4 regions of the Massilia aerilata genome follow, and region 1 is predicted to be linked to each of the others. Evidence: predicted binding sites of a transcription regulator. Region 1 holds the regulator's gene; each other region holds the start of a gene.

The links. The regulator sigma-54, encoded in region 1, starts transcription at its own class of promoters, with help from an activator protein. The targets are predictions, from matches to a motif close to TGGCANGNAANCTGCTTT.
Region 2: a site for sigma-54 is predicted at 5,802-5,819, ahead of adh (aldehyde dehydrogenase). Genes of this name have one in related genera too.
Region 3: a site for sigma-54 is predicted at 3,987-4,004, ahead of ACFPO9_RS04710 (PEP-CTERM sorting domain-containing protein). Genes of this name have one in related genera too.
Region 4: a site for sigma-54 is predicted at 3,653-3,670, ahead of ACFPO9_RS01405 (PEP-CTERM sorting domain-containing protein). Genes of this name have one in related genera too.

What each region holds. Positions count from the first base shown of each region.
Region 1 is NZ_JBHSMZ010000010.1:103,653-111,322, forward strand. Features, by position in the region: gene ACFPO9_RS15025 (KpsF/GutQ family sugar-phosphate isomerase) at 1-996, shown strand, start outside; gene ACFPO9_RS15030 (KdsC family phosphatase) at 999-1,529, shown strand; gene lptC (LPS export ABC transporter periplasmic protein LptC) at 1,543-2,151, shown strand; gene lptA (lipopolysaccharide transport periplasmic protein LptA) at 2,180-2,728, shown strand; gene lptA (lipopolysaccharide transport periplasmic protein LptA) at 2,729-3,292, shown strand; gene lptB (LPS export ABC transporter ATP-binding protein) at 3,292-4,074, shown strand; gene ACFPO9_RS15055 (RNA polymerase factor sigma-54) at 4,077-5,567, shown strand; gene hpf (ribosome hibernation-promoting factor, HPF/YfiA family) at 5,626-5,994, shown strand; gene ACFPO9_RS15065 (enoyl-CoA hydratase/isomerase family protein) at 6,100-7,185, shown strand; gene ACFPO9_RS15070 (APH(3') family aminoglycoside O-phosphotransferase) at 7,232-7,670, shown strand, end outside.
Region 2 is NZ_JBHSMZ010000003.1:8,569-16,238, reverse strand. Features, by position in the region: gene ACFPO9_RS04605 (DUF3482 domain-containing protein) at 1-1,032, shown strand, start outside; gene pedF (cytochrome c-550 PedF) at 1,158-1,631, shown strand; gene ACFPO9_RS04595 (substrate-binding periplasmic protein) at 1,628-2,455, shown strand; gene ACFPO9_RS04590 (TonB-dependent receptor family protein) at 2,459-4,603, opposite strand; gene ACFPO9_RS04585 (YVTN family beta-propeller repeat protein) at 4,752-5,696, shown strand; gene adh (aldehyde dehydrogenase) at 5,886-7,406, shown strand; gene ACFPO9_RS04575 (DUF779 domain-containing protein) at 7,417-7,670, shown strand, end outside.
Region 3 is NZ_JBHSMZ010000004.1:14,059-21,728, forward strand. Features, by position in the region: gene ACFPO9_RS04690 (HDOD domain-containing protein) at 1-811, shown strand, start outside; gene ACFPO9_RS04695 (choice-of-anchor A family protein) at 884-1,915, shown strand; gene ACFPO9_RS04700 (MFS transporter) at 1,919-3,085, opposite strand; gene ACFPO9_RS04705 (IMPACT family protein) at 3,230-3,817, opposite strand; gene ACFPO9_RS04710 (PEP-CTERM sorting domain-containing protein) at 4,094-4,786, shown strand; gene ACFPO9_RS04715 (S8 family serine peptidase) at 4,822-6,717, shown strand; tRNA gene ACFPO9_RS04720 (tRNA-Lys) at 6,779-6,854, opposite strand; gene ACFPO9_RS04725 (hypothetical protein) at 6,949-7,548, opposite strand.
Region 4 is NZ_JBHSMZ010000001.1:309,107-316,776, reverse strand. Features, by position in the region: gene purL (phosphoribosylformylglycinamidine synthase) at 1-1,060, shown strand, start outside; gene ACFPO9_RS01425 (DUF2515 family protein) at 1,118-2,134, opposite strand; gene ACFPO9_RS01420 (glycoside hydrolase family 16 protein) at 2,408-2,863, shown strand; gene ACFPO9_RS01415 (hypothetical protein) at 2,873-3,133, shown strand; gene ACFPO9_RS01410 (hypothetical protein) at 3,145-3,474, shown strand; gene ACFPO9_RS01405 (PEP-CTERM sorting domain-containing protein) at 3,712-4,377, shown strand; gene lpxD (UDP-3-O-(3-hydroxymyristoyl)glucosamine N-acyltransferase) at 4,460-5,500, shown strand; gene ACFPO9_RS01395 (hybrid sensor histidine kinase/response regulator) at 5,511-7,670, opposite strand, start outside.

The sequences.
Region 1 (7,670 bases):
CTGACAAGTTTTAACGAGACCCAGGCACAGCGCGCTCTGGAGCTGGCCCGCGAGACCCTGGATATCGAGGGCGAAGCGATCCGCAAGCTGTCTGCGCGCCTCGGCCAGTACGACAGCGTACCTCGCGCTGTGGCGCTGATGATGGCCTGCAAGGGCCGCGTGGTCGTCTCCGGGATCGGTAAATCGGGTCACATCGGCCGCAAGATCGCCGCCACTTTGGCGTCCACCGGCACCCCGGCCCTGTTCCTGCACCCGGCCGAAGCCGCGCACGGGGACCTCGGCATGGTCACGCCACAGGACGTCCTGATCGCGATCTCGTATTCCGGCGAAAGCGCCGAGCTGGCGGTCGTGATCCCGGCCGTCAAGCGCATGGGCGTGCCCGTGATCGCCATGACCGGCAAGCCGGGCTCGCGCCTGGCGCAGGTGTCCGACGTCCACCTCGACGTCTCGGTCGATAAGGAAGCCTGCCCGCTGAACCTGGCGCCCACGGCCTCCACCACCGTCACCCTGGCATTGGGCGATGCGCTGGCCGTCGCGCTGCTGGAACTGCGCGGCTTCAAGTCCGAAGATTTTGCGCTTTCGCACCCGGGCGGCGCCCTGGGCCGCAAGCTGCTGACCCACGTGCGCGACGTGATGCGCAGCGGCGACGCCATCCCCAAGGTCCAGCCGGATGCGCCGCTGACCGACGCCCTGCTGGAAATCTCGCAGAAGGGCATGGGCATGACCGCCATCGTCGACGCTGCCGGCCGCCCGGTCGGCGTGTTCACCGACGGCGACCTGCGCCGCCTGTTCGAGAAAACCCAGGATTTCAGCAAGCTGACGATCCGGGACGTCATGCACGCGAACCCGCGCCGCATCCATCCGGAGCAGCTGGCGGTCGACGCCGTTGCCGTGATGGAGGAATTCCGCATCAACCAGATGCTGGTGACCGACGCCGACGACGTGCTGGTCGGCGCCCTGCACATCCACGACCTGACCCGCGCCAAGGTGATCTGACCATGACTCCTCTGGAACATACCCAGCGCGCGGCGCGCGTGAAGGTCATGATCTTCGACGTCGACGGCGTGCTGACCGACGGCAGCCTGACCTATGACGCCAACGGCGAGATCACCAAGACCTTCTATGTGCTGGACGGCCTCGGCATCCAGCTGCTGAACCGCACCGGCGTGCAGACCGCCATCATCAGCGCGAGGAATTCGCCGATCGTCGTGAAGCGCGCGGCCGACCTCGGGATCACCCACGTGTTCCAGGGCCAGCACGACAAGCGCCTGGCGTTTGCAGAGTTGCTCGCCAGGACCGGCGTGACGGCGGAGGCGTGCGGCTACATCGGCGACGACGTGATCGACCTGCCGCTGTTCACCCGCGTCGGCTTTGCCGTCACGGTGCCGAGCGGCCATCCGGAAGTGCAGTACCGCGCCCACTACGTGACGAAGAACCCGGGCGGCCGCGGCGCCGTGCGCGAAGTCTGCGACATGGTGATGCGCGCCCAGGGCACCTACGAACAGGCATTGGCGCCGTACTTTGGATAATCCCTCGCAAGCCATGGCGACCACCACCTACGTCAACAAGCGCACCCGGCACCGCTGGCGCCTGCTGGCGCTGATGATGACTGCGCTGTTCTTCGCCTTTGGCAGCTTCTGGCTGGTACAGGTGATGCGCGGCGAGGCGCAGGGGCCGAACGTCAACGTGGGCAACGACCCGGACTACATCATCGACAACTTCAGCTTCGTGCGGATGTCGGAGACCGGCCAGCCGCGCTACGTGATCTCGGGCGAGCGCCTGACCCACCGCCCGAACGACAACACCTCGGACATCGACAAGCCTGTGGTGCAGAGCATGAGCACGGACCACCCGAGCATGACCATGACGGCCGACAAGGCCCACGTCAACCAGGACCAGAACCAGATCGACCTGAGCGGCAACGTCGACATCTCCCGCCCCGGCAGCAAGACCTCGGATCCGCTGCGTATCCGCACCGAGGCCCTGACCGTGCTGCCGGACGAGGAAATCTCGAAAACCGACAAGCCGATCCAGATGACGCTGGGCCATGCCTCCGCGACCGGGGTCGGCATGGTGGCGAATAACGCCACCCAGCAGCTGACGCTGGGCGGGCGCGGCCGGATCGTCTACCCGCCGCGTGGCCAACGCTGACAGGAACAACCTGAAAGGACCGCATTCAATGAAAAAAATAATCGCCGTCGCCATGCTGTCGCTGGCCGCCTTGACCGCTTCGGCCGAGCGCGCCGATTCGCTCAAGCAGGCCCAGATCGACTTCGACAACGGCCACATCGACGAAGCCACCCAGACCCGCATCCTGACCGGTAACGTGGTGCTGACCCGCGGCACCCTGCTGATCAAGTCGGACAAGGCCGTGCTGAAGGAAACGCCGGAGGGCTACATGCTGCTGACGCTGACCGCCGCGCCGGGCAAGACCGCCAGCTTCCGCCAGAAGCGCGACGGCGGCCCCGACCTGTGGACCGAAGGCCAGGCCCAGCGCATCGAATACGACGAGCGCACCGAAGTGGTCAAGCTGTTCGCCAATGCCGTCGTCAAGCAGCTGGAAGGCAAGCGCATGACGAGCGAGGTGAACGGTCCCTTCATCTCCTACGACAACCGCACCGAGCAGGCCAACGTCTTCAACGACGCCAGCGGCGAGAGCAAGGCGGGCGGCGGCCGCAGCACCATCATCATCGCGCCGCGCCGCACCGCGCCGGCAGGGAAGCAGTAAATGAAGCGCGCACTCGCCGCTGCCCTTGCGCTGTTGCTGATGCCGCTCGCGCAGGCCGAGCGGGCGGATGCGCTCAAGCCCTTCAATGTCGAAGGCAACAAGGCGACGATCGACCAGGCCACCCAGACCGTGATCCTGACCGGCAACGTGATCGGCACCCGCGGCAGCATGCTGCTGAAGGCGGAGCGCGCCGAGATCAGGGAAACGCCGGAGGGTTACCGCTCCGTGGTCCTGTTCGGGGCGAACGGCAAGGCCGCGTCGTTCCGCCAGAAGCGCGACGGCGGCGCCGACGAGTGGGACGAAGGCTACGGCGAGCGCATGGAATACGACGAGCGCACCGACATCGTCAAGCTGATCTCGCATGCCACGATCAGGCAGCTCGACGGCCGTACCGTGACCAGGGAGATGAGCGGCCCGTTCATTTCCTACGACGCCCGCAAGGAAGTCCTGTTGAACATGAATGACGTGAGCGGCGCCGACAAGCCCGGCAAGGACCGCGTCAGCGTCACTTTTTACACGCGCCGCCCTACGCCGGCGGCGCCACCGGAAGCAGGAAAGCAATGATGGAAGTACACGCAGACGCCACCCCGACCGCCGTCGCAAGCGGCGGCAGCACCCTGGTCGCCAAGGGGCTGCAGAAAAGCTACGGCAAGCGCCTGGTGGTGCGCGACGTTTCGCTGCAGGTCGCCTGCGGCGAGGTGGTGGGACTGCTGGGCCCGAACGGCGCCGGCAAGACCACCTCGTTCTACATGATCGTGGGCCTGGTGCCGGCCGATGCCGGCGCCATCGTCATCAACGGCACCGACATCACGAGCCTGCCGATCCACCGCCGCGCCATGCTGGGCCTGTCCTACCTGCCGCAGGAAGCCTCGGTGTTCCGCAAGCTGACGGTGGAAGAGAACATCCGCGCGGTGCTGGAACTGCAGCGCGAGAACGGCAAGCCGCTGAGCAAGGCGCGCATCCAGGAACGCCTGGACGAGCTGCTGGCCGAATTGCAGATCGAGAAGCTGCGCGAGAACCCGGCGCTGTCGCTGTCGGGCGGCGAGCGGCGCCGCGTGGAGATCGCGCGCGCACTGGCCACCGACCCGCGCTTCGTGCTGCTGGACGAACCTTTCGCCGGCGTGGATCCAATTGCCGTGATCGAGATCCAACGTATCGTGCGTTTCCTGAAAGAGCGCGGCATCGGCGTGCTGATCACCGACCACAACGTGCGCGAGACGCTCGGCATCTGCGACCGTGCCTACATCATCAACCAGGGCGCGGTGCTGGCCTCGGGCCGGCCCGACGACATCATCGCGAATGAATCCGTCCGCCGTGTCTACCTGGGTGAACACTTCAGGATGTAGTCATGAAACAGACGCTGCAACTCAAGACCTCACAGCACCTTGCGCTGACGCCGCAACTCCAGCAGTCGATCCGCCTGCTGCAGCTGTCCACGCTCGAACTCCACCAGGAGATCGAACAAGTCCTGGGTGAGAATCCGCTGCTCGAACGCCTCGACGATCCGCTCGACCGCTCCGTGCGCCTGCTGGCGGACGGCGCCATCAACAACGGTTCCTCGACCAACACCACGCCCGATGCGCCCCCCGCGTCCGGCCAGGGCGAGGAGAACGGCGGCAGCGGCGGCAGCGAAGCCGAAGGCGGCGACAGCGGCGAAGCCGGCGGCGCCGAGCACGAGATGGAGTGGGGCGAGTCGGGCCATTCCGGCAGCGGCAGCGGCGGCGAGGAAGAGGACGGCCGCCCGCAGCTGGAAGCCAGCCCCATCTCGCTGCGCGAGCACCTGATGGAACAGGTGCGCCTGACCTGCCTCTCGCCGCGCGACTGCGCGCTGGTCGAGATCGTGGTCGACTCGCTCGACGACAACGGCTACCTGGACGAATCGCTGGACGACATCCACGCGCGCCTGCCGGCCGAACTCGAGATCGAATTCGAGGAACTGCGCACCGCGCTGTCGCTGGTGCAGAGCATGGACCCGCCGGGCGTGGGCGCGCGCAGCGCCGCCGAATGCCTGGCCCTGCAGATCCGGCGCATGCCCGGCGTGGCGATGGTGACGCGGCGCATGGCGCTGGTCATCGTCGAACGCTACCTGACCTGGTTTGCGCAGCGCGAATTCAACAAGCTGAAGAAGGCCCTCGACTGCGACGACGAAGACCTGCGCGAAGCCCAGGCCGTGATCCGCCAGTGCAATCCGCATCCGGGTGCGGCCTTCGCCTCCGACGTCTCCGACTTCGTGGTGCCGGACGTGATCGTGCGCCGCGCGAAGGACGGCTGGAGCGTGCAGCTGAATCCGGAAGTGATGCCGCGCCTGCGCGTGAACAGCATCTACGCCGCCTTGCTGAAACAGGGGAAATCGGAATCGCAGCTGAATGCACAGTTGCAGGAAGCCAAGTGGCTCATCAAGAACATGCGCCAGCGCTTCGACACGATCCTGCGCGTGGCGCAAGCTATCGTCGAGCGCCAGCGGAACTTTTTCTCGCACGGCGCAGTTGCCATGCGGCCCCTTGTTTTACGTGAGATAGCTGATACACTAGGTCTACACGAGAGCACAATTTCTCGCGTCACAACTCAGAAATATATGCTGACGCCGCACGGCATGTTTGAGTTGAAGTACTTTTTCGGAAGTCACGTCGCGACCGAGGCAGGCGGTGAAGCATCCTCGACGGCGATCCGGGCTCTCATCGTGCAACTCACAGGAGCAGAAGACCCCAAGAACCCTTTATCCGACAGCAAGATCGCGGAGATGCTAGGGGAACAGGGAATGGTTATCGCACGCCGCACGGTCGCGAAATACCGTGAGGCGCTGAAGATCCCGCCCGTCAGCCTCCGCAAATCCTTGTAATAAGCTGCAGGGCACCCAGATACTGGTTACCTGACAGCGCATCTTCAAAGGAGTGTGTATGAATCTCACTATCAGCGGACATCATCTCGATGTAACCCCAGCAATCCGTGAATACGTACAGAACAAGCTCGAACGCATCACCCGCCATTTCGATCAAGTGATCGACTCCCACGTCATCCTCTGCATAGACAATCTCACCGAGAAAGAAAAACGCCAGAAGGCCGAGATCAACTTGCGTGTTGCTGGGAAGATCGTTCACGTCGCCAGCGCCGCACATGACCTCTACGCGGCGATCGACATGCTGATGGACCGTCTCGACCGCCAGGTCCAGAAGTACAAGCAGATGCTGCAGGATCATAGTCACACAGCACTAAAACGCATGGCCAACGAAGACCTTGAGGGAGGAGAAGCTGCCGCTGCAGCGTGATCGTTCCGCTGGCGCAGCATAGGCAAGACGAAGGGCGCATCTGGCGCCCTTTTCGTTTTTTTGGCCGCGCTACAATACTGCTTTCCCTTTCATAAATAAAAGAACATGAGCGAACACGTGCAGACCCGGCTTGCCAACGGCACCGGCATCATCACCCTGGACCGCCCCAAGGCCCTGAACTCGCTGTCGCTGGAGATGGTGCGCGCACTGACGGAGACCCTGCTGGCCTGGCGCGAAGACGCGAACGTCGCCGCGGTCGTCATCACCAGCACCAGCGAGAAAGCCCTGTGCGCAGGCGGCGACATCCGCTTTTTCCACCAGGCCGGCCATGCGACGCCTGTTGGCGGCAGTGCCTTGCTGGAAGACTTCTTTACCGAAGAATACGCGCTGAACCACCTGATCCATTTTTATCCGAAGCCCTACATCTCGCTGATGGATGGCGTGGTGATGGGCGGCGGCATGGGCATCGCCCAGGGCGGCCCGGACAGCGGCCTGCGCATCGTGACCGAACGCACGAAGATGGCGATGCCCGAAGTGAACATCGGCCTGTTCCCGGACGTCGGCGGCAGCCACTTCCTGTCGCATGCGCCGGGCGCGCTCGGCATGTATCTGGGCCTGACGGGGCTGACCGTCGGCGCCGCCGATGCGCTCTACGTCGGCCTGGCGGATCTGTTCGTGCCGGCTGCCGAACTGGCGGCCTTGAACGGGCTGATCGCGTCCACGCCGGGCGCACAGCTGGCCGAGGCGATCCGCGCCTTTGCGGCGCCGTTTGCGCAGCAGGCCGGCGCGAGCGAACTGTCCGCCCAGCGCGCGCCGATCGACAGGCACTTCGGCGCGGCTTCGGTGGAAGCGGTGATGTCTTCGCTCGAAGGCGACGACGCGCCCTTCGCGCAGAAGGCCCTGGCCGCCATGCGCCAGCGTTCGCCGCTGATGATGTGCGTGACGCGCGAGATGCTGGTGCGCGGCGCTTCGATGGACGTGGCCGATTGCCTGCGCATGGAGCGCTCGCTGGTGCGCCGCAACTTCGAACATGGCGAAGTGCTGGAAGGCGTGCGCGCGCTGGTGATCGACAAGGACAATGCACCGGTGTGGAATCCGCCTTCGCTGGCCCAGGTCACCCCGGAGATGGTGGCGCGTTTCTTCGCGCCGGTATGGCCGGACTGGGCGCATCCGCTGCGGCACCTGGACTGAACACGCGGGCGTGCATTGGCAGTTTTCTTCCTGAGGAGCTTGGACGATGGGACGCCCGACCGATGTAAAGAAAAAGATGCCTGCATCCTGGCAGGAACGCCTGCATGGCAGCCGCTGGGAACTCCAGTCCGGCGGCGCTTCCGGGGCGCAGCTGTTCCGGCTCGAGCCACGTCTAGGTCCGTCCTTGTTCCTCAAGACGGAACGCATCTCGCCCCTGTCCGAACTGGCGGGCGAGGCGGCGCGACTGCGCTGGCTGGCCGCAGCCGGCATACCCTGCGTGCCGGTCATCGATTTTGCCGAAGAGAACGGCCGTGGCTGGCTATTGCTGCACGAGATGCCGGGCAGCGACCTCGAATGCGGTAGCGAAGTCGGCGCCATTCCCGCTTCCGAGGCGGTGCGCCTGATCGCGCAGGCGCTGCGCCAGCTGCATGCGCTCGATGTCGCCGGCTGTCCGTTCGACCACCGCGCCAACGCCCGCATCGCGC
Region 2 (7,670 bases), on a different contig from region 1:
AACCAGCTCGGTCCGCCGCGCCCGGACGAGCAGGAACAGGCGGAGCAGCGCCGCTGGAAGGATTACCTCGACCAGTTCGGCATCGTGCGCGAAGTACTGGCCCTGGACGCCTTCGCCCGCTGCTGGGTGCATGAAGACCTGTTCTACGAGCGGGTCGGCAAGCTGGTCGAGGCCGGCAAGCAGGACGGCTATGCGCGCCTGCTGGCGGCATGGAAGACGGACAATCTGCAGCGTTTCGATGCCTCGTCCAGGCTCGGCGCGCAGATGCTGGCCGGCGCCGCGCGCGACAGCCAGGCGATCGACGGCGAGACCAAGCCCGGCCTGCTGAAATCCGCGCTCAAGGCCGTCGGCCTGGGCAAGGACGAGCAGAAGCGCCAGGATGCCGCGATGGCCAGCCTGGTCGAGCGGCTGGAGCGGCGCATCGCCGACACCACTGGCGGCCTGCTGCGCCTGCACCGGCTCGACCCCGGCCAGGCCGGCCGCATCAATGCGCGTGTGCGCGAGAATTTCGCGGTGAAGGCGCCCATCGACAAGGCCCAGGCCGGCCTGCTGGGCGCGGTGGTCTCGGGCGCCGCGACCGGCCTTTCGGCCGACCTGATGGCCGGCGGCCTGACCCTCGGCGGCGGCGCGCTGCTGGGCGCGATCGTCGGCGCGCTCACCATGGCCGGCGCCGCCTGGGGCTTCAATACCAGCACCGACCGCGATCATCCGAGCGTGCAGTTCGCCGACGCCTTCCTGCGCACCCTGCTGCTCGGCGCGGTGCTGCGCTACCTGGCGGTGGCCCACTTCGGCCGCGGCCGCGGCAACTTCGTCGAAGGGGAGGCGCCGGCCTTCTGGCAGGCCGAAGTCGAGGCGGTGCTGACGCGCCGCGAGGCCGAGCTCGCGCAGTTGTGGAAGTCGGTGCGCGCGGCGCCCGACGATGCAGGCGCCGTGCGCCTGGTGGAAGCGGTGCTGGGGCCGATGACGGTCGAGACCCTGGAACGCCTGTATCCCGGATCGGCGGCACAGGCCCTGTCGCGACGGCCGGCGTGACACCTGTGCCAATTTGTCACACCTGGCGCCGCCGCCGTGCGCCTCAAAGCGCCTGACAGCGCGCTGACAAGGTCTGGCATGCGGATTGCTCTTGAAGGCTTACACCGATAACCTCAGGAGACAACATGAAGCACCCCATCCGCATCCTCGGCGCCGCGTCCGTGCTGGCCGCCGTCGCACTGACCTCGCTGCTCGCCAGTGCCCACGGCAATGTCGTCCCGCAGGCCGTCGATACTACCGGCCTGCCGGTACTGGGCGACAAATGGCGCGACGAGAACCCCTACCGCAACAACCAGCTGGCGCTGAAGATCGGCACCTCCGCCTATACCCAGAACTGCGCGCGCTGCCATGGCCTGGAAGCGGTGTCGGGCGGGATCGCACCCGACCTGCGCCTGCTCGACCGCGACTGCAACGGCATGAAGAACGAAACCAAGAAGAAAGCCTGCTACAAGGAGATGGACGGCTACTTCCTGGCCAGCATCCGGCACGGCAAGGTGCGCAACGGCGCGGTCTACATGCCGCCCTTCGAAGGCGTGTTCAACCAGGAAGCGATGTGGGCCATCAAGACCTACCTCGAAGCGCGCCGCAGCGTCGAATGAGCGCGCGCCTGAGGATCCGCGCCTTGTGCGGGCTGCTGCTGGCCAGCTGCGTGGGCGCCGCGGCCGCCGCCGAGGCGCCGCCCGCCACGCGCGAAGCCGGCACGCTCAAGGTGGCGGTGTACAACGAGCTGGCGCCGTTTTCGGACAAGAGGCAGGGCATCGACGTCGACCTCGGCGCCGCGCTGGCGGGCAAGCTGGGCCTGAAACTCAGCCTGCTGCCCTTCAATGCCGGCGACGACCTGGGCGATGACCTGCGCAACATGGTGTGGAAGGGGCATTACCTGGGCTACGGTCCGGCCGACGTGATGCTGCATGTGCCAGTCGACCGCACGCTGATGACGGCGAATCCGCAGGTGGCAATCTTCGCGCCCTATCATGTCGAGACGGTGCGCCTGGTGCGCAGTGCAGCCAGCATGCCGTCCTTCGACGGCCTGGATGCGCTGGCCGGCAAGCGGATCGGCGTCGAAAAGGTGTCGATCGCGGGCATGGTGGTGCTGGGCGAGGGCAATGGCCGCTTCCGCGACCAGGTGCACATCTACCCGAGCGCGCTTGATGCGCTGCAGCAGTTGAAAGGCGGCGCGCTGGATGCCGTGCTGGCGACGCGCTCCGAGATCGAATCGGTGATGCGCGGCGATCCCGCCTTCCCGGTCCAGGAGGCGGCCTTCGAGCGTCTGCCGCGCGCCGGCTGGGCGGTCGGCATGGCGGTCCGCAAGGACAATCTGGAGCTGGCGCGCCGGCTGCAGGCGGCCATGAACGAGATGGCCGGCAGCGGCGAACTGCAGGCCATCTTCACCCGCTACGGCGTGCGGGTGGTCAAACCCTGAAACCTAGAACTGGTACTGGGCGCTCAAGCCCAGTACCCAGTTGCGTCCCGGCGCCGGTTCGTAATAACGCTTGTTGCTGTCGCCGACGATGACCGAGCCTATATAGGTCCGGTCCAGCAGGTTGTTCACGCGCGCGTACTCGCGCAGGCGCCAGCCCTGCAGTTGCTGGTTCGCCTGCACGCGCGCGTTGACCAGCGCATAGCCGGGCGCCGGCTGCGCCGCATTGGCGTCCTCCGCATACACCTTGCCGTTGGCGACCGTCTCCAGCGCGGCGCCGTAGCGGTCGCCCGCATCCTTCCAGGCCAGCTCGCCGAACAGGCTGGTCCTCGGCACGCCCGGCAGGCGGTTCCCCTCGGCCACGCCGGTGAAGGCCTGGTCGTAGATCGCGCGCAGCAGCGTGGCGGCCACCCTTGCCGAGAAACCGGCGCGCAGCTCGGCGTCGAGCGACAGTTCGAGGCCCTGGCGCAGGGTGGCGCTGGCGTTGCGGTAGCTGGTGCGCCCGCCGGAAGAGGCGTCGACCACCAGCTCGTCGCTGGTGCGCACCTGGAACAGGGCCGCATTCAGGCGCACGTCCCTGGCCAGCATGGCCTTGGCGCCCGCTTCCAGCTGGGTGCTGGTGGCGGCGCCCAGCCCGAAATTGAAGCCGGCGCCGGAGCCCGAATAGAACAACTCGTTCAGGGTCGGGGTCTCGAAGCCGCGCGCCGCGCTGGCGTAGACGTTCAGCGCCGGCGTGACCTTGTACAGCACGCCCAGCAGCGGCGTGGTGTGGCGGTAGTCGACGCTGCCGCTGTCGTTGCCGTTCGAGAGATAGCGGTCGGCCACGTCGAAGCTCACCTGGCTGCGGCGCAGGCCGCCCGTGAATACCCAGCGTCCCAGTTCCCATTCGAGCTGCAGGTAAGGGTCGACATTGCGCACATCGTCTTCCTCGTCGCGCCGCAGCTTGCCCTTGACGCCGAACTCGTTGCCGATGAAGTTTTCGAAACCCTGGCGCCCGTCGCGCGACTTGCCGGCTTCCAGGCCGAGGGTGGTGCGCAAGGTGCCGTCGCCGAGCGGGCGCGCCATCATCCAGTTGGCGTCGAAGCCGTAGAAGTCGCGGTCGAAGTCGACCACCCCGCCGGAATGCGTGACCGGGGCCTGGAAGCCTTTCGAGAAGGACTGGTACTGGATCACGCGGCGGTTGCCGCCGTAGACGCTCAGGTGCAGGCGGTCGTCGCCGAAGCGCTGGTCCCAGCTCAGGCCCAGCTGCTGGTGGTCGATGCTCTTGCGTGTGTTGTAGCGGTCGGCCAGGGTGCGCTGCGGCGCCTGCGTGTCGGTGGTGTCGATCTCGCCGGCGCGCGGGTCGCGCTGCCAGGTGGCCCAGCTGACGCCGAGCGGGTCCTGGGTATCGTCCTGGCGCAGGCCGCTCGCGGTCAGGGTCAGGCGGGCGCCGGGCGCGGCGTCGAAAACCAGCTTGGCATAGGCCTGGTCGCGGGTGGCGGCGCTGTGGGCGCGGTAGCCGTCGGTCTCGAAGCGCGAGGCGTCGAGCAGCCAGCCGAAGCTGCCCTGCTTGCCGCCGGCATTCAGGTCGGTCTTGCGCAGGCCGTCGCTGCCGCCGGCCACGTTCAGTTCGATGTTGGGCGCGCCCTTCGGGTCGCGCGTGAACAGCTGGACCACGCCGCCGGCATGGTTGCCGTACAGGGTGGAGAAGGGACCGCGCAGCACCTCGATGCGCTCGGCCATGTCGAGGTTGAAGGTGGCGGCTTGCCCCTGGCCGTCGGGCATGGTGGCGGGCACGCCGTCCGCGATCAGCTTCACCCCGCGCACGCCAAAGGCCGAGCGGGCGCCGAAGCCGCGCGACGAGACCTGCAGGTCTTGCGCATAGTTCTGGCGGTTCTGTACCACCAGCCCCGGCACCGCGGCCAGGGCTTCCGATGCGTTGACGCGCGGCTGGGCGGCGCCGATGCGCTCCGCGCCGACCACGTCGATCGCCGCCGGCAAGTCGAAGCTCAAATGCTCGCTGCGGCTGCCGCTGACCACCACCACGCTGATCGGCGCGGCCGGCGCATCGGCGGCGTCGGGCGGATTGGATGCCGGGCCGGCGCTGGCCAGCAGGGGCGTGGCGGCAAACAGGGCCGCGACGGCGTTCAAGCGAAATACGTGTTGCTTCATCTGGTCTCCATGAGGTGACGGTCCGCCCTGTTTGGCCGGGCGCTGACTATCCCGGCAAGCAATATACCTGCCATGCAGAAAAACTGCCGTCCGCTTCGGTGGCACGGGGCTTGCAAATCCATCCGGACTTCCATCCCGAAAGGACATCATGAACCCGTCAAGTTACCGCTTTCTATTCCTGTGCATGGCCGCCGCCGGCGGCGCGACCGCCGCCCCCTTCGCCTACGTCCCCAACGAAAAGGCCGGCACCGTCAGCGTGATCGATGTCGGCGCCGGCGCCGTGGTGCGCGAGTTCGCGGCCGGCAAACGGCCGCGCGGCATTGCCGCCGACCCGGGCGGCAGCCGGCTCTACATCACCGACGCCGCCGGCAGCGCCTTGCTGGTGCTCGATGCCGCCAGCGGCGCGACCCTCGCCAGCATCGCACTGGGCAGCTCGCCCGAGGGCGTCAGCGTTTCCAGCGACGGCCGCTGGGCCGCGGTGGCGGTCGAGGACAGCAATAGCGTGGCGCTGGTCGACACCGCCGCGCGCAAGCTGGTGGCCGACATCAAGGTCGAGGGCCGCAATCCCGAGCATGCCGTGTTCAGCCCGGACGGGCGCTGGCTGCTGGTCTCGGCCGAAAACGCCGAGCAGGTCGACCTGATCGACGTGGCGGCGCGCCGCCAGGTGGGCTCGATCGCGGTCGGCCTGCGCCCGCGCGGCATCGCCTTCACCCCGGACGGCAAGCAGGCCTATGTGGCATGCGAACTGGCCGGCAAGGTGTATGTGCTCGACCTGGCCGAAAGGCGCGCGGTCGCAAGCATCGCCGCCGGCAGGAACCCGGCCGGCATCGCCGTCGGGCCTGGCGGCCGGCAGGTGTATGTGTCGAACGGGGCGGACGGCAGCGTGATGGCGATCGATCCGCTGCGCATGGCCGTGAGCGCCACGATCGCGGTCGGCAAGCGGCCCTGGAACATGGCGCTGACGCCGGACGGCGGCCGTCTGTATGTGGCCAATGGCCGCTCGGACAGCGTATCGGTGATCGACACCGCGGCCGCGGCGAAGCTGGCCGATATCCCGGTCGGGCAGCAGCCCTGGGGCATGGTGATCCCTTGAGCTGTGCAGCACGCCTGTTCCAGTTTGGGACAGCTGTACCAGAACGGGCCGCCGGCCTCGGGCGTGATCCGCCTGCCGCAGGGGCGCGGCGCGCGGAGACAGGGCTGGCACGGCGTTTGCGATTCAGGAGAGGTGCTACCGACACACCGTCGCATCGACGGCCATACAACCAACACAGAAGAGGATGACATGAATCTTGCGGACATCAGCAAACTGGGCGTCGCCAATCCGTTCCGTCAACGCTACGACAACTACATCGGCGGGCGCTTCGTGGCGCCGGTCCGGGGCGAGTACTTCCCCAACGTGACGCCGATCACCGGCCAGCCCTTCTGCGAAGTGGCGCGCTCGAGCAGCGAGGACGTCGAGCTGGCGCTGGATGCCGCCCATGACGCCAAGGCTGCCTGGGGCAAGACCTCGCCGGCCGAGCGCGCCAACATCCTCAACAAGATCGCCGACCGCATGGAAGCCAACCTGAACCTGCTGGCGACCGCCGAGACCATCGACAACGGCAAGCCGATCCGCGAGACCATGGCCGCCGACATCCCGCTGGCGATCGACCACTTCCGCTACTTCGCCAGCTGCATCCGCACCCAGGAGGGCGCGATCTCGACCATCGACGACGAGACCTATGCCTACCACTTCCACGAACCGCTGGGCGTGGTCGGCCAGATCATCCCCTGGAATTTCCCGATCCTGATGGCGGTCTGGAAGCTGGCGCCGGCCCTGGCCGCCGGCAACTGCGTGGTGCTGAAACCCGCCGAGCAGACCCCGGCCTCGATCATGGTGCTGATCGAACTGGTGGCCGACCTGCTGCCGGCGGGTGTGCTGAACGTCGTCAACGGCTTCGGCCTGGAGGCAGGCAAGCCGCTGGCCTCGAGCAAGCGCATCGCCAAGATCGCCTTCACCGGCGAGACCGGCACCGGGCGCCTGATCATGCAATACGCGGCCCAGAATCTGATCCCGGTGACCCTCGAGCTGGGCGGCAAATCGCCGAACATCTTCTTCGCCGACGTGATGGACGCCGACGACGACTTCTTCGACAAGTGCCTGGAGGGCTTCGCCATGTTCGCGCTGAACCAGGGCGAGGTCTGCACCTGCCCATCGCGCGTGCTGGTGCAGGAATCGATTTATGAAAAATTCATCGAGCGCGCGCTGGACCGGGTGGCGAAGATCAAGGCCGGCAACCCGCTCGACGCCGGCACCATGATCGGCGCCCAGGCCTCGCAGGAGCAGCTGGAGAAGATCCTGTCGTACATGGACATCGGCCGCCAGGAAGGCGCCGAAGTGCTGGCCGGCGGCGAGCGCGCCACCCATGAGGGCGACCTGTCCGGCGGCTACTACGTGCGGCCGACCGTGTTCAAGGGCGACAACAGCATGCGCATCTTCCAGGAAGAGATCTTCGGCCCGGTGGTCTCCGTCACCACCTTCAAGGACGAAGCCGACGCCCTGCGCATCGCCAACGACACCTTGTACGGACTGGGCGCCGGCCTGTGGACGCGCGACGGCAGCCGCGCCTTCCGCGTCGGCCGCGCGATCCAGGCCGGGCGCGTGTGGACCAACTGCTACCACCTGTACCCGGCGCACGCCGCGTTCGGCGGCTACAAGCAGTCGGGCATCGGGCGCGAGAACCACAAGATGATGCTCGACCACTACCAGCAGACCAAGAACCTGCTGGTGAGCTACAGCCCGAAAGCGCTGGGCTTCTTCTGAGGCGATGACCATGACCACGTCGATCGATCGCGTGACCGCCACGCCCGCCGCGCTGGCCTTTCTCGGCGAGCTGCGGCGCCGCCACGGTCCGCTGATGTTCTTCCAGTCCGGCGGCTGCTGCGACGGCAGCGCGCCGATGTGCTATGCCGCCGGCGAATTCAACCTGAGCGACAGCGACGTCTACCTGGGCAACCTGGACGGCGCGCCCTTCTACATGGGGCTGGAGCAGTTCGGCTACTGGGAGCACACCCAGCTGATCATCGA
Region 3 (7,670 bases), on a different contig from region 1:
CAGACTAGAAGCCTTCGGAATCATCGCGGCCCAGGCAGCGCGCGGCGACATATCCTTTCCCACCAGCGTCAACGCCGTGCTGCGCCTGCAGCAGGCGCTGAACGATCCCGATTGCCATCTCGAGGAGGCGATCCGGCTGGTGCTGGGCGAACCGCAGCTGGCGGCGCGCACGGTGGCGCTGGCCAATTCGTCCGCCTTCAATGCCGGCAACCAGCCGATCACCAATGTGCGCGCGGCCGTCACCCGGGTCGGCTACCGCAACCTGCAGATGCTGGTCGCCAGCCTGCTGGTGCGACAGTTCGGCAATTGCATCCAGGATCCGGTCCTGCGCGCCAAGGCCGAGCAGCTATGGGAGCACACCGTGCAGGTGGCTTCCCTGGCCCACGTATTCGCGCGCCGGCTCACCTTCGTCAATCCGGACACCGCGATGTTCGCCGGCATCGTCCACGAGATCGGCGCCTTCACCCTTTTATTGCGCGCCGGCGAATTCCCGGGCCTGCTCGACGACGACGAGGAGCGCTGGGGCGAGCTGTGCGAGGACGTGGTCACGCGCGAAGTCGGGCGCCGCCTGTTCCTGCCGGAACCGGTGGCCCATGCCGTGTTCGAACTGCGCGGCGCCGCCTTGCATACGCCGCCGGTGTCGCTGCTCGATACGCTGCTGCTGGCGAATCTGTATGCCAGGATGCCTTCACCGCTGGGCGCCGTCGCGCCGGTGCCGGACGAAGGCGTGGTCGACGCGGCGACCCTGCAGGAGATCATCCTGGAAGCTGCCGAGCTCGGCGCTTCGATGGAACAGGTCGTACTGGTCTAGAGCTAATCTTCCAGGCAAGTTGATGAAATTGATGATACTCTTAAGAATCATTAATTTCTAACTGGAAATTTCATGCCAATCAAACGCCGCCTTGCCCTTCTGTGTGCCGTTCTCTGCGCAGGCAGCGCCCATGCGGGCATCGTCAATTTGACGACGCCGATCGGCGGCGCGAACATCTATGTGATTCATGATTTCACGTCCTACTCGAGCGACGTGGAAGGCGCGATCGTCGCAGGTGGCAACGTGACCCTGTCGAATTACGCGGTCAATGCGAAAAACAAGGATGCCTTTGGCGCCAAGGATATTGCCGTGGCCGCGGGTGGCAATGTAAAGCTGAGTAATGGCTCGATCAACAACGGCCTTGTCTATGCCGGCGGCACGACTTCCATCTCGTCGGCGCCGGCCGTGAGTTCGGCCGCAAGCAGCCCGGTCGACTTCAAGGTCCTGGAAAGTTATTACAAGACCCTCGCCAAGAATCTGACGGAACTCGATCCGACCGGCACGGTTGCACCCTTGTGGAGCGGCGTCAAGATCACGGGCAGCGGCAATGGCGGTGTGGACGTGTTCAACGTGTCGGCCGACATGTTCGCCACCTCGAGCAGTTGGACCCTGGACAAGCTGACGCCGGGCGAGACCCTGATCTTCAACATCAGCGGCAAGTCGGGCACCTTCAACAATGGCGGCATCGGCTTTGGCCCGCTCGATGGCTACAACGTGCTGTTCAACTTCTACGAAGCCACCAGCCTGAATGTGAAAGGCGTGATCGGCAGCGTGCTGGCGCCGTATGCGACGGTGAGCGAGAACTGGGGTGTGATCAACGGTAACGTGATCGTCGATACCTGGGCGTCGACGGTCCAGGTCAACGCGAACCATTACTTCACGGCGGTCGACGTAAAGGGATTCAACGATGGCAGCAAGCCGGTCATCGACCTGCCCACGCCTCCCTCGACCGGCGGGGGCAATCTCCCGGTCGAAGCCCCTGGCAATGTCCAGACCGGCGACGTGCCGGAACCGGGCAGCTTGGCGCTGCTGCTGGCCGGCGCGGTGGCCGCGGCTGCCTTGCACCGCAGCCGCAAGCGCGCGGCGTCCTCCGCGCGCGCCTGAGGCCTAGGCCAGCGCGCGCACGCTGCGGCGCGCGTGGGCCTGCATCGCCAGCGCCAGCACCAGGCCGGCGCCGGCCAGGCCGGCGGCGACCCACTGCGGCGAAGCGTAGGAAAAGCCCAGGATCAGCGGAATGCCGCCGAGGAAGGCGCCCAACGCATTGCCGATATTGAAGCCGGACTGGCCCAGCGAGGAGCCCAGCATCTCGGCTTCGCGCGAGTGTTCGATCAGCAGCATCTGGATCGACGGCCCCAGCGCCAGCGCGTTGGCGCCGACCCCGAACGCCAGCATCACCATCGCGGCTTGCGAGGACGCCAGCACCGCGTTCAGCAGCAGCAGCACGATCATCGAAGCCAGCAGGATCTGGATCGCGCGCAGCGGATGCACGCGGTCGGCCAGCTTGCCGCCGAACTGCACGCCGGCCGTCATGCCGACCCCGACCACGGTCATGATCAGCGGGATCATGTCGGCGTGGAAGTGCGTGACCTCGGTCAGCAGCGGCGCGATGTAGCTGAGCCAGGCAAACAGGCCGCCGGTGCCGATCGAGGTGATGCCCAGCGCCAGCCACAGCTTGGGGTTGCGGAAGATGCGCAGGTCCTGGGCCAGGCCGGCGCGCGGCTTGCCCTCGAAATAGGGAATGACCTTTTGCGTCATCAGTGCGGCCGCCAGGCCGATCGCGGCGACGATCAGGAACACCAGGCGCCAGCTCATGTGGTGGCCCAGCCAGGTGCCGGCCGGCACGCCGACCACGTTGGCGATGGTGAGGCCGGAGAACATGCTGGCCAGCGCCGCCGCTTCCTTGCCCTTGTCCGCGAGGCGGGTGGCGACTACCGCGCCGACCCCGAAGAAGGCGCCGTGCGGCAGGCCCGCCAGGAAGCGGAACAGCATCATGGTATGGAAGTTGGGCGCAAAGGCCGACAGCGCATTAAAGGCGGCAAACATCAGCATGAACCAGACCAGCACGCCGCGCGGCGGACGGTGGCCGAGCATGCTGACCAGGGTCGGGGCGCCGACCACCACGCCGACGGCGTAGGCTGAAATCAGGTAACCCGCTTGGGGGATGGAAATGTTCAGGCCGGTGGCGATGTCGGGGAGGATGCCCATCATGACGAATTCCGTCATGCCAATGCCGAACCCGCCGAGGGCCAGTGGGGCCAGGCTTTTCTTGATCACTGAAATCTTTTCTTGTTACGGGGAAGGGCGGTCACTATAGCCCTGCACGGCTGGGGAGTCCGCTTTCGAGTGGTGATGACCGGTATTAGCGAGCTTGATGTTGGCTCATCCGGCATTCCGGCGGTCTGCGCCGGAACGACGTGGCTATTCATCGATCCAGACGACGCGCCCGCTGCCGGCGTCGCTCAGCCGCACCACCAGGGCATCGGCCCTGTCGTCCGGCAGGCTGAAAGTGAAGCGCACGTCCTGTCCGTGTTCCACCTGTTCCAGCGTGGCGCCGGCCAGTTCCAGCTCGCGCCGCAGCAGGCCCTCGAGCGGGTAGGGCGCCGCACAGCGCAGGGTACGCTGCCGGATGATGGCGATTTTTTCGGCTTTCAACAGGGCCTGGGCCACGCTGTCGGTATAAGCGCGCACCAGCCCGCCGGCGCCCAGCTTGACGCCGCCGAAATAGCGCACCACGGTGGCCAGCACGCCTTCGAGGTCCTGGTGGCGCAGCACGTCCAGCATCGGCCGTCCGGCGGTGCCGCTCGGCTCGCCATCGTCGACCGCGGCCGACTGCCCGCCCGCCAGCAGGGCCCAGCACACGTGGGCGGCGCCGGGATGCTCGCCACGCAGCCGCGCCACCACCTGCTGCGCGCCGGCGCGGTCCGGCATCGGCTGCACGCAGGCGATGAAGCGGCTCTTCTTGATGATGAGTTCGTGGTGGACGGGGGCGAGGATGGTCTGGGGCATTGCGGCAATGGATGGACTTGCAAAAGGCTGGACTTTACCCGAATTCGCTAGGATCGATGTCGAAGGACTTTACATTTTCTTCACAACTGAAACGGGCTTGCTTTCATTGAAAAAATAATATCGTTGAAAATCAGCATCTTGCTGTTTTGCATTGGACTTTGAAAAGAGTTGGAACGATTTATGCATAGGAAACTTCGCGGTCCTGACTAGCACGTCATGCATCGACAGGGTCAGGCTTCCAGCGAGTCGTTCCTCCCTTCAAAACTAGGAAAAAACATGAAAATTGCAGAGATTCGAATTCCCTTGCTTGCCTTGTCTAGTGCATTGGTTTTGGCCTTCAGCAATTCTGCCCAGGCATCGGTAATCACTGAAGCCGGCGACGCCGGGAAACTCACGTCGACGGCGCAGACGAGTTCGGGCAGCGGCGCCATCGACGCCATCCGCGGATCCCTGCTGAGCTCCAGCAGCGACGACTATGCCGATATCTTCCGCATCTACCTGAAAGCGGGCAGTGTGTTCTCCGCGACGACCACGCTCTCGTCCTTCGCATACAACAATTTCGATACCAGCCTGTTCCTATTCAACAGCGCCGGCCTCGGCGTGGTGGCCAATGACGACGATCCCAACGTTGGACCGACCTCGACAATCGGCTACACCTCGGCCACTTCGGACTATTACTACCTGGCGATTGCCGGCGCGGGTTACACGCCGGTCAGTGCATCCGGCGCTATTTTCGGCGACCTGATCGGCCAGGACCAGGTCGGCCCGACTGGCACCGGCGGCGGCGGCGCGCTGACGGACTGGAGTAGTATCACGAGCGAAGGCGACGCTTATGAAATCCTGCTCAGCGGCGCCTTCGCTGGGCCGCAAGCTGCCGATGTGCCGGAACCGGCTTCGCTGGCGCTCGCCGCACTCGGTCTGGGCGCTTTGCGCGCCAGCCGCCGCCGCGCTGCACGCCGCTCTGCCTGAGGCCTTCCTCGCTGCTTAACTGAAAGGGATCAATCATGAAAAAAATGTCATTGGCACCAATGATGGTGCTTCTGCTTTCGGTTTTTTCGGCTGCTGAGGCGGGTCAGCTCGACAGCCGCCTTGCCGACCTGGTCGCCGCGAAAAAGGCGGCCGGCCTTGCCAAGCCGGGTGCGCGCCTGGCGCAATCGGCCGATCAGCCGACTGCCCGTTTCGACGGTATGCTCGACGCCGCAGGCCGGGTGCTGGTCGACATCCATCTGGACGGTAGCGAGCCGCTCGCGGTGATCGTCGAGCGCCTCAAGGCCAACGGCGCCGTCGTCACCGGCGTCGATCCCTACTTCCAGAATGGCGCGGTATCGGCCTATGTCCCCGTGGAGCAGCTCGAGGTACTCGCGGCGAGCAGCGGACTGAGACTCATGAAGATGTCGCTGCGGCCCGCCAGGAACGTGGGGGTCACAACCTCCCAGGGCACCAAGGTGCTGCGTTCGGACCTTGCCAACGCCAGCGGCTACAATGGGTCCGGCATCACGGTCGGCGTGCTGTCCGATTCGTATGATGCTTCACCTCTCAGTTTTACCATGACCCGCGCCGCCACCGACATCGCGAGTGGCGACCTGCGGCCTCCGAAACTGGTGATCGACATCGGTCCCGATCCGTCGAATACCGACGAAGGCCGTGCGATGATGCAGATCGTGCAGGATGTCGCGCCGATGGCGGATCAATGTTTTGCGACCGCATTTGCAGGAGAGTCGGCGTTTGCCGCCAACATTCGCGCCTTGCGCACCAATCCGGCCTGCAATGCCGACATCATCGTCGACGACGTGTTCTACTATGACGAACCGTTCTTCTCCGACGGCCAAGTCGCCCAGGCCGTCAACGACGTGGTGACGAGCAGCACCCTGCCAGGGAAAAAGGTCAGCTACTTCTCCTCGGCAGGTAACCAGGGCGCTGCCGGCGGCGGCGGTTCGATCGATGTGCCGAACGCGACCTTCTCCACCACGCCTACCGGCCTTGGCAACATCAACCTGGCAAGCGCCGCCACCTGTACCAGTGCGCCATCTTCCGGCAGCACCAAGGCCAACGTGGGGGGCGGCTGGCTCAATTTCGGCAGCGGCGTCTATGCGCTGCCTGTGACCTACAACGGCGCCGGTTCGACTTTCATCATGCAGTGGGATGATTTGTTTTATCAGGGCAAGGTCACGACGGACTTGAACTTCTACATGTTCAATAGCGCCGGCAATTGCGTGTTCACCTTCGCCACCAACAATATCACCAACGACTACGCGGCCGAGATCATCGGCTTGTCGGGCGGTGCGTCGGGTACTTATCGCATCATGGTCGGGCGCACCAGTGCCGGTACCAAGCAAGCGACGCGCGTGCGCCTGGTAAACCTCGACGGCTGGGGTGGCTCGGCCCTGGCTGCGTCGAACAGTCCTACCACCTTCGGACACAACGCGGCGGCGAATGCCAACAGTGTCGCAGCCTACCGCTACACGGTGCTGAATCCCTCGGTCATGCCGTACAAGCCGGGACTCGAGGGCTTCAGCAGTCCGGGGCCATCGAGCATCTATTTCGATGCAGCCGGCAATCGCCTGGCCGTGCCGGAAACGCGCAAGAAACCCGACATGGCCGCGACGGACGGCGGTGACACGACTTTCTTCTACCCGGGTTCGGATTACGAAGGCAATGGGCGCCCGAACTTCTTCGGCACCAGCGCCGCTGCGCCGCATGCGGCGGGCGTGGCCGCGCTGATGTTGCAGAAAGCGGGCGGACCTGGTTCGCTCACGCCGAAGCAGGTCAAGTCGATCATGCAAACCGCCGCGCCGGCGCGCGTGGTGCCGTTCTCGGGTGGTTCGGCGACCAAGGTATGGAGCCTCTACGATGGCTTTGGCTTGATCGATGCTGTCGAAGCGCTCAATAAGTTGAACTAAGCGGACCATTGGACGAAAAAAAGGCTTCCTGATGGAAGCCTTTTTCTTTACTGCTTGTTCGTGGTAGGCCGTGCTGGGCTCGAACCAGCGACCAACGGATTAAAAGTCCGCTGCTCTACCAACTGAGCTAACGACCCAACGGCGAGCATTATAGCGGCTCGACAGCATCCGGCCAAGGCCTTTCGTGCAGAAAATATCGGGGCGGCTCCTCACGCCGGCGCTTGTACCGCTTCAGTGGCCTGATACAAGCAGTTTTAGCTGGGCCGTAGGCGGCTGATCCGTCATGACGAGACGTCCTTGTTCGGCGGCCGAAATGGCTGCGGAAAGTCCCCCAACGATACCGCCGGCCAGGCCTCCTGCTGCCGGACTGATTGATGGGTTGGCGATGATTTGATTTGTTGTTAACGCACGCGAGATATCGTCGTCTTTCGCACCGAGCGTCATATTTGCACCGGTGCCGTTCACCGTATAAAGCGAAGGTAGCTTGCTCGGATCCGCAGGAACATACACACCGCAATCGGCAACAACCACTGTTTTACCGACTAACGAATCCTGCAGACCTCCTGCAACCATGAGCTTCGCACGAAAACACGAGGGAGGTCCCTGAAAATAAGCGCCATTCAAATCTGAAAATGCCGCGCGATAGGTGCCTGGAACGAAAGTGTATTCGTATTTTGTGCCGAGAATGCCCTTGTTTACTTCGTAAACGAGGCTGTCAGAAAGCTTGATCGAGCGTCCGTCATCCAGGCGAGTGAGGCTGCTTGGCGCTGTGCCCGCACATGCTGCTAAAGAAGCGATCAAGGGGAGAATCGATACGTTTCGAAGCAACATCTAAAGCCTCATCAGCAGAGTTAATAAAAAACATACTCTACCATTCCAGGCATGCCCGCATGTCGGCTATTCCCTGTGATACGCAAAAAGAATCACTGAGCAATAAATCATATATTAGACAA
Region 4 (7,670 bases), on a different contig from region 1:
GCGCTCCTTCGATCTGGGCGCCTGCAGCCACATCATCGGCAAGGTGAACGACCGCGGCGTGATCGAATTCACGCGCGATACGAAAGTCATCTACAGCAAGCGCCGCAGCGAACTGCACCGCCTGTGGAGCGAGACCAGCTGGCGCATCGCGCGCCTGCGCGACAATCCGGCATGCGTCGACCAGGAATACGAGCGCCTGCTGGACGAGCAGGATCCGGGCTTCACGCCCAAGCTGGTCCACGACACGAACGTGAACGTCGCCGCGCCGTATTTAGCTCCATTCGTCGCGACCGGCGCGCGTCCGTCCGTGGCGATCCTGCGCGAGCAGGGCGTCAACTCGCACATCGAGACCGCCTGGGCGATGGACCAGGCAGGCTTCAAGGCCGTCGACGTGCACATGAGCGACCTGATCGCCGGCCGCGTTTCGCTCGAGGCGTTCAAGGGCCTGATCGCGGTGGGCGGATTCTCCTACGGCGACGTGCTGGGCGCCGGCGAGGGCTGGGCCAAGACCATCCTGTTCAACGCCGCGCTGAAACAGCAGTTCGCGGCTTTCTTCGGCCGCGGCGACACCTTCGGCATGGGCGTCTGCAACGGCTGCCAGATGATGAGCAACCTGAAGTCCATCATCCCGGGCGCCGAAGCCTGGCCGAAGTTCACCCGCAACAAGTCCGAGCAGTTCGAGGCGCGCTTCGGCATGGTCGAAGTGCTGGATTCGCCGTCGATCTTCTTCGCCGACCTGGCCGGCACCCAGGCCCCGCTGGCGATCGCGCACGGCGAAGGCTTTGCGGACTTCTCGCAGACCGGCGATTTGTCTCAGGTTGTGCAAGCGCTGCGTTACATCGACAACCGCGGCGCGGCCACCGAGCAGTATCCGTTCAATCCGAACGGGTCGCCGGGCGGCCTGACCGCGGTGACCACGCCGGACGGGCGCTTCACGGTGATGATGCCGCACGCAGAACGTGTCGCTCGCACGGTGACGATGTCGTGGCATCCGGATGGCTGGGGTGAGAATTCGCCGTGGGCGCGGATGTTCCAGAATGCGCGGAAGTGGGTCGGTTGATGGCGGCGTGATGCGTCACGAAAAAGGCGCCCGGTTTATGGGCGCTTTTTTTCGTCCTCAGGCGGTGACGGCATTGCTCGAAATCGTTCGGATCGATTCTTCGACCTCGCCCGGCGCCGGACCCTTGAGGAGCTCATCCAGCCGGTCCGCCGCTGCGAACACAAACGGCATCCGCTCAGCCGGATCCCAAAGCTTCGCATACCGATCCTGAGAAAACGTCGTCGTCGTTCCAGCCCTGGCCGGACACCGCGCCGACAAATTCAGCCTGATCGCCTCATAATCCCCGGACGGGAACTCGACCGCCCACGCCAGCTGGTTCCAGTCCAGCAGCAGCTGCATCACCGCCGAGTCGTACATGATCTTCTGCAGCACGTTCACCTGCTCGTGCTGGGCCAGGGTGCGGACGCTCTCTGCGATCTGCCCGCGCTCGATCTGCGTGAAGCCCCGCGCCACTTCGGGGAAGGGCGCGGCGAAGGCCAGGGTGCTGCGCGCCACTTCCCAGCGCACCGCATAGCGCGCCTTCTGGCGCTCCGGCAGGCAGGCGATGAATTCGTCGTAGCCGCGCTCCATGTAGAAGCGGTGCAGGGGATAGACGTCGAGGAAGACGTGGGTGTTGCCGTGGCCGAGCCGGTGCGCCATGCCGCTGGCGCCCATTTCGGTGGCCAGCAACTTCAGCGTGGCGCCGTACTGCACGCCCGGCGCCGAGCCCTGGCCCAGCGAGCGCTCGATCCGCTCGCGTTCCTGGCGGTGCGCGTCGAGGATATCGGCGCTGTGCAGCAGGCCGCAGCCGACCTGCTTGGAGGCGAAGGCGGCCAGGCCCGCCCACTGGAAGCGGCGGTCGGCCAGCCACAGGCGGGCGTAGGCGGCATTGATGCGCCGGTTGCGTTCGCGGTCGTCGGCGATCCAGCGACCGTCGATTTTCAGCAGGTCTTCGGCTTCGATCTGGAAGCTGGCCCACAGGCGTTCCGCGCTCAGGGTTTCGCCGTCCGGCGCCTGGCGGCCGATGGGAATGCCATGGTATTTGCCGGGCGCGAGGGACGGATTTACTGCGCCGGGCGAGTGCCTGTCGTTCATGTCTGCTCCTTGTCGAGGCCGTCTGACAATCTAGACAGATCACCGGCATCGACGGATTGATCTGGCTTAAACCGCAGCGCACGATACGATTTGACGCCCCACCAAACTCAGGGGTGTATTTTTCCTTATTCCAATGGAAACCTTTCCAGTCCCATCTGTGCACGGATCATTCGCGGCCAGCTCCGACCTTGGCAGGCCGCGGGTTGCCGTCAAGGCAGGCTCGCATTTTCTTGCAATCTTTTTACATCCGGCAAAATCGATACAAGGAACAAGGTGCAGGTCCAGTACGGCATGATCGAAGTCGGCTTGGCCGCGCCGAACCTCGCCGCCGGACTGTGGTCGGCCGCCTGGATGCCAGGTACCAGCGCCCAGACCTGGCCGCGCAACGGCGAGATCGACATCATGGGGCAGGGTCACAAGGCCGCCTGCGTGCCGGGCAACGAGAGCCGCGCGGCGTGGACCGCCTGGCAGAACAAGAGTTATGTCGTGACTGCGGCCTCGCTGGCCAAACGCTTCGTCAAATACCGCCTGTACTGGACCGATGCGGAGATGCTCTTCACCATCATCGACAACGGCGTCGAGCGCGACCTGTACAACGCGACGCTGCCGGTCAATCCGAGCGCCCTGTGGTCGCCGTTCTACCTGCTGCTGAACCTGGCCGTCGGCGGCAACTCCACCGATGCCGCGACCGCCGCCCAGGTAATGGCGCCGCGGCCCCGCACCATGTAGGTCGACTCTGTGCGCGTCTACCAGCTCGCCGGCAAGGGCTCGGTCAAGCTGCTCGCCTGGGCCTACAGGCGCCGGGCCCGCGACCCGACGAATTACTGTAACGGATCACTGAAATTCCGAATCAAGATCCCGCCCAATTTGGCCTTCAACATCGGGCTCGGCGATACCTGCACGAATCAGAATTGGGTCAATTTCCCGGCCAAAAGCAAGGCCTACGGCTTGACCCGCAATGGCGACTGGGCGCAAGGGACGATTCCGGTTTCGACCTGATCGGGCCCAAGGTGGCGCTGCAGTCGCTGCTGGACGTCTTCTTGATCTCGCGCGACGCGAACAATCTGCCGGCCTCCACATTCCAGTTCCCGGTCGACGACATCGTCTACGATTCGGGCACGACGACCACCCCGCCGCCGCCGTCCGGGCCGACCTCCGTGACCCGGACCTCGACCACCGCGCTGCAGTTCAATACCGCCACCGGCAGCTGGGCGGACGTGCACTACACCGTCAACAACGGCGCCCAGCAGAACCTGCGCATGCGCCTGGACGGCACGACCAACAGCTACAAGGGCGGCGGCCTGAAGATCGGCGACGTGGTGCGCTACAGCTTCACCTAATGGGACACGGCGCGCAATTTTGCCGTCGACACCGCCCAGCAGAGCGATACGATGCAGTAAGCCCGGCATTCCCGGGCCGTGACCGCCGGTCCGGGATCTGTCGAAGAAGTTGACATTGAACGCATGGGTGCGCCGGCGTTCAAGGCCAAGTCCTTGAAAATACAGCGAACTTGGCAGTTGGCATCGAATTTGCTTCGACTCGTCTGTTAGGCCATTAACCGACAGACAAGGACAGACATGAAAACCACGCTCGTTCGCGCCCTGATTGCAGGCTGTATTGCTTGCGTCGGCATCGGCCAGGCATCGGCGACGCCGATTACCTCTACCTCTTCCTTGTCGGCCGGCGGCCTGATGTTCGACAACTTCGCCTGTGTCATCAGCAAGGGCGGCTTTTCGGCCAAGCCAAGCAACTGCAATCAGATCGACGTCAGCGCCGACGCCGGCGGCCTCGATTTCACCAGCCAGTTCAAGGCGAGTTCCTTCAGCTTCGACAATGTCCTGTTGCGCTACCGCGTCGACGCCGGCAGCAAGGGCATCAGTGCGGTCACGCTCGACTTCGACGGTAGCTTCTTCGGTGTCTCCGTGGCCTCGGTGACCGAGACCATCCGCGATGCCACCGGCCGGGTCGTCGGCCGCCTGACGGTCAGCTGCTCGCTACTGGTCTGCGATCAGCAGGATCCCAACTACGGCTGGTTCGACATTCCGCTGGACGGCGTGTATGACGAGCTGTATGTGACCAAGGCGATCAATGTTTCGGCCGTGGTCGGCTCCGCCACCATTACCCAGGTGCGCCAGGGCTTCATCCTGGCAGCCGATGTCCCGGAGCCGGGCTCGCTGGCGCTGCTGGCGCTGGGCCTGGTTGGCGCCGGGGTTGCAAGCCGCCGTCGCCGCGACAGCATCTGAGCGTTCGCAAGCCGCACGCTCGAACCCTGCTTGCCGCCGCGCTGTCCAAACTTCTGCACGGACAAGCACGGAGGGCGGCGTCATGGGGATGCGCGTAGGTGAACTGATCGAGCGTTTCGGCGGGCAGCTGCAGGGCGATCCGGGCATCGAGCTCAGCGCCATCGCACCGCTCGAGCGCGCCGGCCCGGCGGACATCAGCTTCCTCGGCAACGGCAAGCTGCGCGCCCAGGCGGCGCACAGCCGTGCAGCCGCGCTGATCCTGTCGCCGCTGGACGAGCCGGAAGTCGCGGCGAGTTATGAGGGCGCGCGCATCGTCACCGGCAATCCCTATGCCTACTTCGCCCGCACGGCGCAATTGCTGGCGCCGAGGGAGGCGCCGCGTGCCGGCATCCACCCGTGCGCCGCCGTGCACGAGCGCGCGCGCGTGGATCCCTCTGCCTGGGTCGGTTCCCACGTCACGATCGAGGAGGGGGCGGTGATCGGGGCCGGCGCCGTGGTCGACGCCGGCTGCTACATCGGGCGCGACGCGGTGGTGGGCGAACATACGCATTTCTTCGCCAACGCCAGCTTCCTGGCGCGCTGCGTAATCGGGGCGCGCGGCATCGTCCATTCCGGCGCCGTGATCGGCGGCGACGGCTTCGGCTTCGCCATGGACGAGGGCGTCTACATCAAGATCCCGCAGACGGGACGGGTGCTGATCGGCGACGACGTCGACATCGGCGCCGGCACCACCATCGACCGCGGCGCGATGATTGACACCGTCATTGAAGATGGCGTGAAGCTCGACAATCAGATCCAGATCGGCCACAACTGCCATATCGGCGCGCACACGGCCATGGCCGGCTGCGTCGGCGTGGCCGGCAGCGCCATCATCGGCAAATACTGCACCTTCGGCGGCGCGGCCATGGTCAATGGCCACATCACGATTGCCGACCATGTCCACATCACCGCGGGCACGCTGGTCTCGAATTCGATCAACGAGCCGGGCCGCTATACGGGCTTTTATCCGATCTCGCCGAACGCGGAGTGGGAGCGTAACGCGGCGCTGCTGCGCAACCTGTCCTCGCTGCGCGCCAGGATCCGTGCGCTGGAGAAGGCGCTCAAGCGGCTGGACAGCGGCTAGCGGCTAGCGGCTAATGGCTAGCGGGCGCGGCCGTGGGCCCGAGCGCGCGCAGCAAGTCGTCCAGCGTCGCCGGCTTGGTCAGGTGCAAGTCGAAGCCCGCCTGCACCGCCCGCTCGAGGTCGGCCTGCTGGCCGTAGCCGGACAGCGCCACCAGGCGCAGTCCGGCGCCGTACTGGCGGCGCAGCAGGAGGGCGAGTGCGTAGCCGTCCATGTCGGGCAGGCCGATATCGAGGATGGCGACCCGCGGCACCTCAGTGGGCAGCTGAGTGGGCAGCTCAGTGGACAAGCCGCCCGCCAGGACGCTGCGCGCGGCGGCCAGGGCCTGGGCCGCGTTGTACGCGACCTCGACCTTGTGGCCCAGCTGGCGCAGCAGGCTGGCGGTGCCGTTGGCGGCGTCTTCGTTGTCGTCCACCAGCAGGATGGCGCAGGGCTGTTGCTCCGCCGCCGGCGTGGCATCGCGCTGTTGCGCCTGCGCGGCGGCCAGCGGCAGCGCGACTTCGAAACGGCTGCCGCGGGCCGGACCTTCGCTGTTGGCGCTGACGCTGCCGCCGTGCAGCTCGACGATCTTGCGCACGATCGCCAGTCCCAGGCCGAGGCCGCCGGTGCGGCGCGCCAGTTGCTGCGGCGCCTGGTAGAAAGGTTCGAAGATGCGCGACAGCAGGCCGGCATCCATGCCGATGCCGTTGTCCCGCACCGAGAGGCGGGCCAGGCCGGCGGCCGCGTCGGCGGCCAGTTCGATGTGCGTGGCGCTGCTGCCGAAACGGGCGGCGTTGGACAGCAGGTTGTTCAGCACCTGCACCAGGCGGCTGTCGTCGCCCAGGATCCAGACGGCGTCCGGCGCCTCCAGCGTGATGGCGTGGCCGGGCAGGGCGGCGACGGCGTGGCGCACGGTTTCGGCCAGGTTGAGCGGGCGCAGTTCCAGCTGCAGCTTGCCGGAGGCAATGCGCGAGACGTCGAGCAAGTCGTCGACCAGGCGCTTCAGGTGGGTGACCTGGCGCCGCATGATGGCGCGTTCGCGGCGGGCGCCGGGCTCGTCGCGCATGTCCATCAAGTCGAGCGAGGCGACGATGGGGCTGAGCGGGTTGCGCAGTTCGTGGCCGAGCACGGCCAGGAATTCGTCCTTGGCCTGGCTGGCTTCGCGCGCCTGTTCGAGCGCCTGCTCCAGCGAAGCCATCAGCGAGGAGCGCTCCTGCTCGCGGCGGGCGCGCTGGCGGCCGGCAGCCTCGAGCGCGCGTCCCATGCGCCCGAGTTCGCGGATACGCGCCTTCGGCACATGGACCGGGCGGCCGGCGCCGAGCGCCGCGGCGGCGCGCCGCAAGCCGTTGAAGGCGCCGACGATGCGGTTCGACAGCCAGTAGGCCAGGGCGATGCAGATGGCCAGCGAAATGGCGACACCGGCGGCGTAGACGGCGATGCCTTCGAGGAAGCCGGCGCGCAGGGCGGCCATCGGCGTATTCGTGACCACCGTCCAGCCGTAGCGCGACATGCTGCTGTAGGCGGTGGCCACTTCGTCGCCTTCCTTGGTGAGGGTGGCGCCGGCGCCTTCCAGGCCGTTCCTGGTCATCAGCGCGCGCAGGGCGGGCGTGATCGGCTGGGTGACGAAGCGCTCCTGGTTCTTCGAACGCGCCACGATGTGGCCGGAGGCGTCGATCACGGCGATCAGGGAGTCGGCCGGGGCGCGCTGGCGCTCGATCACACGCAGGATGCGGTCCGGCTTGACCACGGCGCTGAGTACGAAGGCATGGCCATGGGTATCGGTGACCGGAATGCGCACCGGCACGGCGGCGCGGCCGCCCTTGCCGCGCACGATGCGGCCGACCACCGCGCGATGCAGGCTGAGCGCCTGCTGCAGGCTGTCCGGATCGGCCAGGGCGGGCGCCTCGGCGCCGAAGGGCGCATTGGTGCGGAACACCGTCTTGCCCTCATGGTCGGCCAGAAACACGCCCAGCCACTCCGGCTGGGCCTTGGCCTGGGCGCTGGCGATATCGTAGAAGGCGCGCACGTCGCCGGCCACCATCGCCGGGCTCTGCGCCATGGATGACAGGGCCGCCACCGAGGAATCGAGTTCGGCGTCGACGGCGCTCGACAGGGCCCGCGCCATATCCAGCAAGGCGCGCTCCTGCTCGCGCTGGCGGTACTCGCTGGCCACGTGGATGCTCCAGATGCCCAG